DNA from 3 places in the Nocardioides sp. JS614 genome. Region 1 is predicted to be linked to each of the others. Evidence: predicted binding sites of a transcription regulator. Region 1 holds the regulator's gene; each other region holds the start of a gene.

Region 1 (3,242 bases):
GCCCGTCGAGGCCGGTGGCGACGGCGAGCGTCGCGGCGCCGGCGGTGCCGGTGGCGAGGAGGGTACGGCGATCGAGGGTGGTCACGCCTCAATGAACGACGCACCGGGTGCCGGGGCACGGGCTCACCGGTGTGAGCACCGTATGTTCACCCGGCCGTCACTCCGGACGGGGGCGCCGGGTCACTGCTCGGAGTCGACCAGCCGCCCGGCGGCCTGCGCCACCGCGTCATCGGGGCACGGGGCCTGCGCCGCCGCGTCATCGCGAGAGGTGGTCTGGACCGGTGCGGCCGTGAGCACCAGGCCGGGCTCGCGCCGGCGCAGTCGTCGCAGCAGGTGGCCCAGGGCGTGCCGGAGCCGGACCCGGCCGATCGCTTCGGCCGCGGCCCAGCCCGCGAGGATGACCATCCAGCCCACGATCGCGTCGATCACCCAGTGGTTGCCGGTGCCGACGATGACGACGGCGGTGCCCAGGGCGTAGAGCCAGCCGAGCACGCGCACCCATTTGCGGGTGGCGTAGATCTGCAGGGCGAGCGCGACCCACAGCGACCAGCCGGCGTGCAGCGAGGGGAAGGCCGCGAGCTCGTTGGTCAGCCCGCCCAGGCCGCGGGGCGCCGAGGCGTCAGCGCCCCACCAGCCGTCGGCCGCGTGCAGGCTGAGGATGTCGACGTACCCACCGATGAAGCGCGGCGGCGCGGTCGGCAGCGAGATGTAGGCCATCAGGCCCATCAGGGTGCCGATCACCAGGGCCCGGCGGGCGGGCCCATAGCGGTCGGCGCCGAGCCGCCACAGCCAGATCAGCACGCCGGCGGTGACGACGTAGTGGAGGGTGGCGTACCAGTAGCTGCCGGCCAGGCCGAGCACCCGGTGGTCGCTGAACAGCTGGTTGAGCGGGACCTCCCACTGGATCCCGATCAGGCCCTCGAGGTGCAAGAGCTCGTCGGCGCGGCGCAGGGCCGGGCCCATGTCGGTGTCGGCGAGGAGCCGGGCCAGGCTGTAGACGACCCAGAGGGCGAGGATCAGGACCAGCTCGAGGATGCCGCGCGCCCACCGCGGCATCGGGCGGCTGCGGGCGAGCGCGGATGCTGTCGTCACAGCACCAGCGTTGTTCATGCAACCTCCCTGAGTCATCCGGGCTCCACCCGGAATCAACACCAGGGTCTGCTCAGGTAATTCCCCGACGTCCGGTCGATGTCAGACCCGTCGCAGCACCGCTGTCACCTTACCGAGGATGGTGGCATGGGTGCCGTCGATCGGATCGTAGGCCGGGTTGTGCGGCAGCAGCCACACATTTCCGTCCTTGCGCTGGAAGGTCTTGACCGTCGCCTCGCCGTCGATCATGGCCGCCACGATCTCGCCGTTCTCGGCGGTGGGCTGCTGGCGGATCGCGACGTAGTCGCCGTCGCAGATCGCGGCCTCGATCATCGAGTCGCCGCGCACCTCCAGCAGGAACAGCTGGCCGTCGCCGACCAGCTGGCGGGGGAGCGGGAAGACGTCCTCGACCCGCTCCTCGGCGAGGATCGGGCCGCCGGCGGCGATCCGGCCGACGACCGGCACGTACTGCGCCGCGGGCAGCGCGTCGCCGACCCCGGTCTCGTCGAAGGAGGACTCCTCGGCCGCCGACATCGACCGGCGCGCGGCCATCACCTCGGGCAGGAACACCTCCAGGGCACGCGGGCGGTGCGGGTCGCGCTTGAGGAAGCCCTTCTCCTCGAGGGTCTTCAGCTGGTGGGCCACGCTCGAGGAGCTGGTCAGCCCGACCGCCTCCCCGATCTCGCGCATCGAGGGCGGGTAGCCGCGCTTCTCGATGGAGTCCTTGATGTGGGCGAGCACCCGCTGCTGGCGCGGGGTCAGCCCGGTGGCGTCGGGCGGTCCGTCGGGCAGCTCGCTCACGCGGCGGGACGGGGTCTTCTTGCCGGTCTGGGGCGTGGCCATGGGAGCACGGTAGCCATCTCGGCCGTCGGGTTCAAACACCTGTTCGAACGGCGTGTCGGCCAGACTGCGGCCATGGGTGCACTCCGAGGTTCAAGCAGGCGCGGGGCGAGTGGCCGCAGCGCGGTCGTCACGGGCGGGGCGCGCGGCATCGGGCGCGGGATCGCCGAGCGGCTGGTGGCGGAGGGGTACGCCGTGGTCGTCGGCGACGTGGACGAGGCGGCGGCGCGGTCCTGCGCGGAGCAGATCGGCGCGGCCGAGGGGCGCGGGCTCGACGTACGCGACCCGGACGCGCACCGCGCCGCGGCGGCCGCGGCGATGCGGCACGGCGAGCTGGCGGCCTGGTTCAACAACGCCGGGGTCGGCGACGACGGCCTGATCGGCGACCTCACCGACGAGGCCGTGCGGCGGGTGGTCGAGGTGAACCTGCTCGGCACCCTGTGGGGGATGCGGGCCGCGGTGGCCGCCTTCGGCCCGCGCGGCGGCGACGTCGTCAACACCGCCTCGCTCGCGGGCCTCGGCCCGGTGCCGGGCTACAGCGTGTACGCCGCCACCAAGGCCGCGATCGTCTCCGCCTCGATGTCGGTGGCCGCGGAGACCCCGCGCCGGGTCCGGGTGCACGCCCTGTGCCCGGACGGCGTGCGGACCGCGATGCTCGACGCGCAGACGCCCGGGGGCCTGGGCGCCGCGCTCGTGCACTCCGGCGGGCGGATCCTCACCGTCGAGGAGGTCGCCGCGGCCGCGGTCGGGCTGCTCGGGACCGGCCGGGTGGTGCGCACCGTCCCGGCCTGGCGGGGCGGGCTGGTGCGGGCCACGACCCTCGCGCCGTCCGTCGCCGCCCGTGCCACCGGCCTGTTCGCCGCCCAGGGCCGTCGGGCGATCGCGAAGGGCCGCTGAGGACCGTCGCGGGGCCGCCCCGCGGCCATCGAACAAATGTTCGTGTCGCTCCTTGATCGGTTCGAACACGTGCTCTATCGTCGTACACATGTTCGATCGAACGTCTGATCGAGTGCCTGGTCCAGACCGTCCCGCGGGGACTGTCGGTGGCCACCACTAGAACTGACGTCGAGAGAGCAGGACCCCAGGCAGACCGCCGCTTCCCCAGGAGGTCACGATGAGCACGATGACGATTCCCGCCCACCCGGCTCGGGTGGTGCGCTCCGCAGCCGCCCGCCGCGGCGCGGTCCGGCTGACCCGCCGTGGCCGCCTGGTGGTGCTCGCGGTCGCGGTGCTCGCGATCCTGGCGATCGGCTTCGTGCTGGCCGGCGGCTCGGTCGCCACCGGCGAGTCGGGCCACCCGGAGCCCACCCGCG
Region 2 (3,242 bases), 2.5 Mb from region 1:
GCTTCACGCGCACGGAGTTCCACGAGCGGATGGGGGTGCGCCGCGACTCGGCCCCGGGGTTCATGTGGCTCGACGCGGACACGCTGGTGGCCCGGGCGCTCAAGGACCACGCGCGGGGCAAGCCGTTCTCGATCCCGGGCGCGCAGTACCAGGCCATCGCCACCGCGGCCCGACTCGTGCCGACCGGCGTGCTGCAGCGGTTCCAGTCGATGGGCCGCCGCTGACCCTCAGCCCGCCACGGTGGGCGTGCCGCGCCCGGAGCGCTGCGAGGCCCCTCGGGCGAGCTCGAGCAGGCGGGCGTACTGCTCCGGGTCGGTGGTGTTGCAGCCCAGCTCGTGGTCCTTCTTCCCGTCGCCGTGGTAGTCGCTCGAGCCCGTGGCGACGAGGCCGAGGTTGCGGGCGATCGCGCGCAGCCGGTCGCGGGCCCGGGCGTCATGGTCCTGGTGGTCGACCTCGATGCCGGCCAGACCGAGCTCCTGCAGACCGCTGAGCGCCTCCTCGTCGGCGCGCTCCGACCCGCCGAGGGCCAGCCCGCCCCGCCCCCACGGGTGCGCGATCACCGAGACCCCGCCCGCCTCCGCGATCAGCCGGAGCGCGTCGACCAGCGGCACGGCGTACCGGTCGATGTGGGCGGGCTTGCCCCAGCCCAGGTAGGTCGCGAACGCCTCGTCCCGGTCGGCGACGGCGCCGATCGCCACCAGCGCGTCGGCGACATGCGGCCGCCCGGTGGCAGCGGTGCCGTACGACGCGCGGCGGACGTCGTCGGAGGTGATGTCGATGCCCAGCGACCGGAGCCGCTCGATCAGCACCGGCACCCGGGACTCGCGGCCGTCGAGCACCCGGTCGAGGGCCTCGACGAGGGGCGGGTACGTCGGGTCCGGCAGGTAGCCCAGCAGGTGCACGCTGCGGCCGCGGTGCTCGGTGCTGATCTCCATGCCGGGAACCACGTCCACGCCGGCCGCCTCCGCGGCGCGGGTCGCCTCTGCCCAGCCGGCCGCAGTGTCGTGGTCGGTGATCGCCACGACGTCGAGCCCGGTCGCCGCCGCGGCGCGCACCAGCTCGGTCGGGGTGTCGGTCCCGTCACTGGCCCGCGAGTGCGTGTGGAGGTCGATGCGCACCCGTGCAGCCTAGGACGTCCTCGAGGCTCACCAGCCGGGGCGGGGACCCCCGAAGGGCAGCTCCACGAGCTGCGGTCCCAGGTGGGACACGTCGCGCAGGATCCAGTCGTCGCGCAGCAGCAGCAGCGCCGAGGCCGGCCGCAGCACGATCCACAGCCAGCGACCACCGGCCTCCCCCGCCACCACGGACCGGTCGAACTCGCCGTCGGCGCTGCTGGTCGACACGTCCCAGAGGTTCACCGCCTGACTACCGATCCGGATCCGGACCGCCGGTGGCCGGTGCCCGATGTCGCCGCCGGGGTCGTCGTACCGGGTCCCGGCGCAGCGCGCGCCGAGCCCGGTGCCGGCCTCCTCGGCGACGACCAGCACGTCCACCGGGCCGTCCAGCTCGCTGGTGCCGGACGCGCAGGTCAGCGTGGCCCGGGTCCGCTCCGGGCCGTCGCCGACCGCGGCGAAGTCCGTGACGCTCCACCCGGGGCTCAGCGGCCATGGCAGGTACGTCGGGAACAGCCGCGAGACCGCCAGGTGCTCGCCGAACGCGTCGTACGTCGACTCCGGGGCGTGCCACAACGCCCGGGTCAGCCCGTGCTGAGGGCATGCCCAGCGCCCTTCGGGATCGTCCGGCGCCTCCAGCACCGGGGCTGAGCAGCGCACACAGCTGGCCGCGAGCGACATGGCTCCACGGTGCGGATCGCGCGGTCGGGCGTCAAGGGCACAAGGTCCGCGGCCGGGGTGGTCGAGCTCGTCGAGACCCCCCGCAGGCGACGCAGGACGCTGCCATGCCGGTGGTTGAGGCGCGAGCGCAGCGAGCCTCGAAGCCACCGCGCCGGCCACGACCCTGCTGCGACTCACCGTCGGCGGGTGGTCGCGGTCCTCGGCAGCAACGGGACAGGCCCGCGTCGGGTCGCGGCCTGCGACCGGGTCACTGGCCGACCCCTCTGACCGTGCTCGAAGAAGGTTTCGATCACCTGTTGACTTTTCGAGCATACGTTTGATATCATGTTCGCACGCAACACTTCTCGGGAGCGTCCTATGACCGCACTGGCCCAGCCACGACACCAGGTCTCCCGCGCCCTCGCCCAGGTCCACGCCCTGCTCGACGAGATCACCGAGGCGTCCTTGTGGTCGATGGACCCCGCCGAGACCGCCGCCACGCTGGTCGAGGCCACCCGCGCGTGCGCCCGGGTCGCCGAGCTCGAAGCCCGGGTCGCCTCCCACGCCACGAGGGTGGAGGTCGCCGAACGGGCCGGGGCGACGTCGCTGACGAACTGGTGGGCCCACGCCACCCGGCAGACCCATGGGACCGCGGCCGCCAAGACCCGACTCGCCGCCAGTCTGGGTCGGCACGGCCTGGTCCGTGACGCGCTGGCGGCCGGGACGGTGCTGGTCGACCAGGCGGCGGTGATCATGACCGCGGTCGACGCCCTGCCCGACGACGTGGACCCGGTCCTGGTGGAGGAGGCCGAGCATCACCTGATCGGCCAGGCCGCCCACTTCGACGCCCACGCGCTACGCCGCCTCGGCAAAGGCCTCCTGCACGTCATCGACCCCGACGCCGCCGACGCCCACTACGCCCGACTCCTCGAAGCCGAAGAACGCGCCGCCACCCAGACCACCCGGCTCACCCTGACCGACCACGGCGACGGCACCACCCGACTCCGCGGCACCCTGCCCACCGCCCAGGCCCAGACGCTGAAGAAGCAGCTCCTCGCCTTCGCCGCCCCCAAACACCGCGCCGCGGTCGAAGGATCAGTGGGGGAGCGGCTGCCCGGGCCCGAACGGCTCGGCCGGGCCCTGTGCGAATGGATCGAGCGCTACCCCACCCACCGGCTCCCCGACGCCGGCGGCCTCACCGCCACCGTCGTGGTCACCATCCCGGTCGAGACCCTCCTCGGCGGCCTCGAGCCCGGTGTCTTGGACACCGGCACCACCATCTCACCCGGCCAAGCCCGCCGCCTCGCCTGTGAAGCCCAGATCATCCCCATGATCCTCGACGGCAACTCCCAACCCCTCGACCTCGGACGCCGGCGCCGGTTCCACACCAAAGCCCAACGCCTCGCGATCGCCCACCGCGACCAGACCTGCACCGCCGACGGCTGCGACTGGCCCCCCGGCCTCTGCCAC
Region 3 (3,242 bases), 2.3 Mb from region 1:
CTGGGTCTCGTCCGGGCTCTTGCCGAAGGCCAGGGTGGTCGCCTCCGACTGCCCGACCGCGGGCGCGACGTCGGTCGACTCCTCGGCCATCGCGGCGGCGAACCCGGACACGGCCTCGTCGAGGGCGTCCATCTTCGTCAGGTCGATGAGCGCGAGCGTGATCTGGTCCTGGGTGCCCTGGTCGGCGGCCTGGTCGGCGAACCCGTCCAGGATCGCCGCGCCCAGGTCGTCGGCCGTGGCGTCCGGGTCCTCGGCGAGCAGCCCCAGGGCGCCGTAGTCCCAGCCGTGGCCGGGCTCGAGCTCCTGGGAGGCGACCAGGCGGTCGGCGAGCGGCGCGACGGCGCTGGCGACCTCGAAGTTGGCCATCAGGCAGGCGTCGAAGCCGAGCAGGTCGAGCTTGTCGACACCGGCGCGGTCCAGGCCGGTGGCGATGGCGTCGGTGATCTCGGCGAGATCGAGCACGTCCCAGTCGCTGCCCTCGTCGGGGCCGATGCCGGGCCAGGAGGAGCCGTGGTCGGAGATGACCAGCGCGTAGTGGCCGGCGCGGTGCGCCTCGATGCCGTCGGCGATGAACGTCGCGAGCACCTCGGGGTCGGCCGAGTCGACGTCGCCGAGGTCCTCGACGACCTCGGTGCTGCCGTCGGGGCCGAGGTCGAGCACCCGCGCGCCCACCCAGCTGCCCTGGTCGAGCAGCTCGTCCTCGCCGTACTCCGCGGACCGGTCCATGAACTCGCGGATCTGGAGGTTGCCGTGGGAGCCGACGGCGCCGAGCTCGTTGACGTCGGTCACCATGAACGGCTCGAGGTTGGTGTCGGCCATCGAGTAGTGCAGGACGGTCCAGCCGTCGCCTTCGCGGCCGGTGTGGGCGGCGGTGCCGGCGGGCTCGTCGTCGCCTCCGTCGGAGCCGCCCGTGCAGGCGGCGGTGCCGAGGGTGGTCAGCAGGAGCACGGCGAGGGCAGCGGTCAGCGAGCGCGGCGACCGCGCAGTCAGGAGGGGCACCACGCGAGGCTAGGGCCCGCGCCGAGCGCCGTCCGCCGAACGCCGATCTCGCCGGTGGCGACCACGACGAGCACACCGTCGGACCGAGCGGATGTCTGGACCGGGACCTTGGTCCCTGTTGCCTACGTCACACCGCTCGGACACTCGAGGCCTGAGCCGAACACCGGGGGGTGACATGGACCAGCAGCATCGCCAGGCGGACGGCCTCCTGGCGCGGATCGCGCGCGGTCTGCCCCCGGGGGACCCGGAGTCGGACGCGGCGTACGGCGCGCTGCTCGGGACCGGGATGACCCCGGCGGCGATCGTCGCCGTGCTCCGTGAGCTGGCTCGGGTGCGGCCGCTGGCCCGCACCGCCTGAGGCGCGGCTTCGGTGGTCGAGGTGCGCGTCAACATCTGACGTCGAGGCGGGACCCCTCGCGGCTGTGCTTCGCCTCGCCGGCGGTGGGTGGCTGCGGTTCTCGGCAGCTACGGAGAGGTCAGCGGGTGGTCGCCGCCCGATGCCCGGGTCGCTGGCCGCCGCCTCCTGGCGGGCGCGGTCCGCCTCGAAGTTCTTCGAAGCCCCTTGCCCTGCCCTCTTGACAAATCGAACAGGTGTTTGATACTATGCGGCCACGCAACATTCTCGGGAGCGCCCTATGACCGCGATGGCCCAGCCACGACACCAGGTCTCGCGCGCCGCCACCCAGCTCGAGACCACCCTCGACGACGTCCTCGACGCCTCCGTGTGGTCGATGGACCCCGCCGAGACCGCCACCACCCTGGTCACCCTCGAACGCGCCGAGGCCCGGCTGGTCGAGCTCAAGGCCCGGGTCGCCGCGCACGCCGACGACCTCCACGTCGGCGGTGAGATCGGCGCCTCCTGCGCCGCGAACTGGCTGGCACATGCGACCAGGACCACCCGGTCCGCCGCCCACCACACCGTCCGGCTCGGCCACGCCCTCGAAGAACACCGACCCACCCGCGAGGCCCTGGCCACCGGACAGATCCTGGCCGACCAAGCCCGAGTGATCCTCCGCGCCCTCGACCAGCTCCCCGACACCATCGACGCCCCCACCCGGGCCCGGGCCGAACACCACCTCCTCGACGCCGCCACAGAGCACGACGCCAAGGCCTTGACCCGGCTCGGCAAACACCTCTACGAAGTCATCGCCCCCGAGGAGGCCGACGCCCACGAAGCCGCCCTCCTCGAGAAGGAGGAAGCCGCCGCGGCCCGCGCCTGCCACCTGACCATGGTCGACGACGGACACGGCAAGACCCGCGGGGTCTTCACGATCCCGACCCTCCACGGCGCCGCGCTGCGCAAGATGCTGCACGCCCTGGCCGCCCCCAAACACCTCGCCGCCACCCAAGGAGCAGGGACCGAACGCCGACCCACCCCCGAAGCCCTGGGCCAGGCCCTCTGCGAGCTCCTCGAGCGCTACCCCGCCCACCAGCTCCCCCACACCGGCGGCATCAGCGCCACCATGGTCGTACTCCTCGACCTCGACACCCTCCTCGGCCGGCTGGAGAAAGCCGGGATCCTCGAGACCGGGGACAAGATCTCCCCCACCCAGGCCCGCCGCCTCGCCTGCGAAGCAGGCATCATCCCCGCCGTCCTCGACGGCAACTCCCAACCCCTCGACCTCGGCCGCAAGCGCCGCCTGTTCACCGACTACCAGCGGATCGCGCTGCTCGTCCGCGACCACGGCTGCCGTGCCGACGGCTGCCAGCGCACCACCGGACTCCACGCCCACCACAAGACCCACTGGACCGACGGCGGCCCCACCAACCTCGCCAACGCCATCACCCTGTGCCCCTGGCACCACGCACGAGCCCACGACGGCTCCTACCGGACCACCCACCACCCCAACGGCACCATCACCTACCACCGACGCACGTAGACCGACCGGCCCACCGATGCACGTAGGCTCCGCCCATGTCTCGGGGACACGCATGGGCCGGTGGCGGCCTGGCGGTCACCGCCGCGACGGCACTCGTCGTCGCCGGCGCGCTCGGCGGCTGGCCGTGGTCCGGCGACGATGTCTACGGGGTCTACGGGCACTCGCTGGAGCGGTACGGCGACGAGCACGGCGAGCCGAACCGCTACGTGAACCTCGAGGACGGCGCGGCCCAGCTCTCGCTCGGGTCGCCGGACGGCCACCGGATCGTCGTGCAGTGGCGCGACCCGGACGGACACGGGTGGACCGAGCCCGAGACCGTGTGGACGGACCGGACGAACACCGCGATCGACAGCACCGTGCGCT

Evidence for each region. Region 1 encodes LexA, which represses DNA repair genes until DNA is damaged. Its sites were predicted from a motif close to TCGAACANNTGTTCGA; they were not measured.
Region 2: the regulator LexA is predicted to act here: its motif matches at 2,098-2,113, upstream of NOCA_RS25655 (HNH endonuclease signature motif containing protein).
Region 3: the regulator LexA is predicted to act here: its motif matches at 1,583-1,598, upstream of NOCA_RS07880 (HNH endonuclease signature motif containing protein).

What each region holds. Positions count from the first base shown of each region.
Region 1 is NC_008699.1:4,035,546-4,038,787, reverse strand. Features, by position in the region: gene NOCA_RS20785 (alkaline phosphatase D family protein) at 1-85, opposite strand, end outside; gene NOCA_RS20780 (phosphatase PAP2 family protein) at 181-1,092, opposite strand; gene lexA (transcriptional repressor LexA) at 1,192-1,932, opposite strand; gene NOCA_RS20770 (SDR family NAD(P)-dependent oxidoreductase) at 2,005-2,826, shown strand; gene NOCA_RS20765 (LysM peptidoglycan-binding domain-containing protein) at 3,044-3,242, shown strand, end outside.
Region 2 is NC_008699.1:1,551,103-1,554,344, reverse strand. Features, by position in the region: gene NOCA_RS08825 (SDR family NAD(P)-dependent oxidoreductase) at 1-224, shown strand, start outside; gene NOCA_RS08820 (PHP domain-containing protein) at 228-1,118, opposite strand; gene NOCA_RS08815 (DUF6758 family protein) at 1,146-1,793, opposite strand; gene NOCA_RS25655 (HNH endonuclease signature motif containing protein) at 2,151-3,242, shown strand, end outside.
Region 3 is NC_008699.1:1,352,976-1,356,217, reverse strand. Features, by position in the region: gene NOCA_RS07890 (clostripain-related cysteine peptidase) at 1-999, opposite strand, end outside; gene NOCA_RS07885 (hypothetical protein) at 1,175-1,357, shown strand; gene NOCA_RS07880 (HNH endonuclease signature motif containing protein) at 1,635-2,879, shown strand; gene NOCA_RS07875 (hypothetical protein) at 2,915-3,242, shown strand, end outside.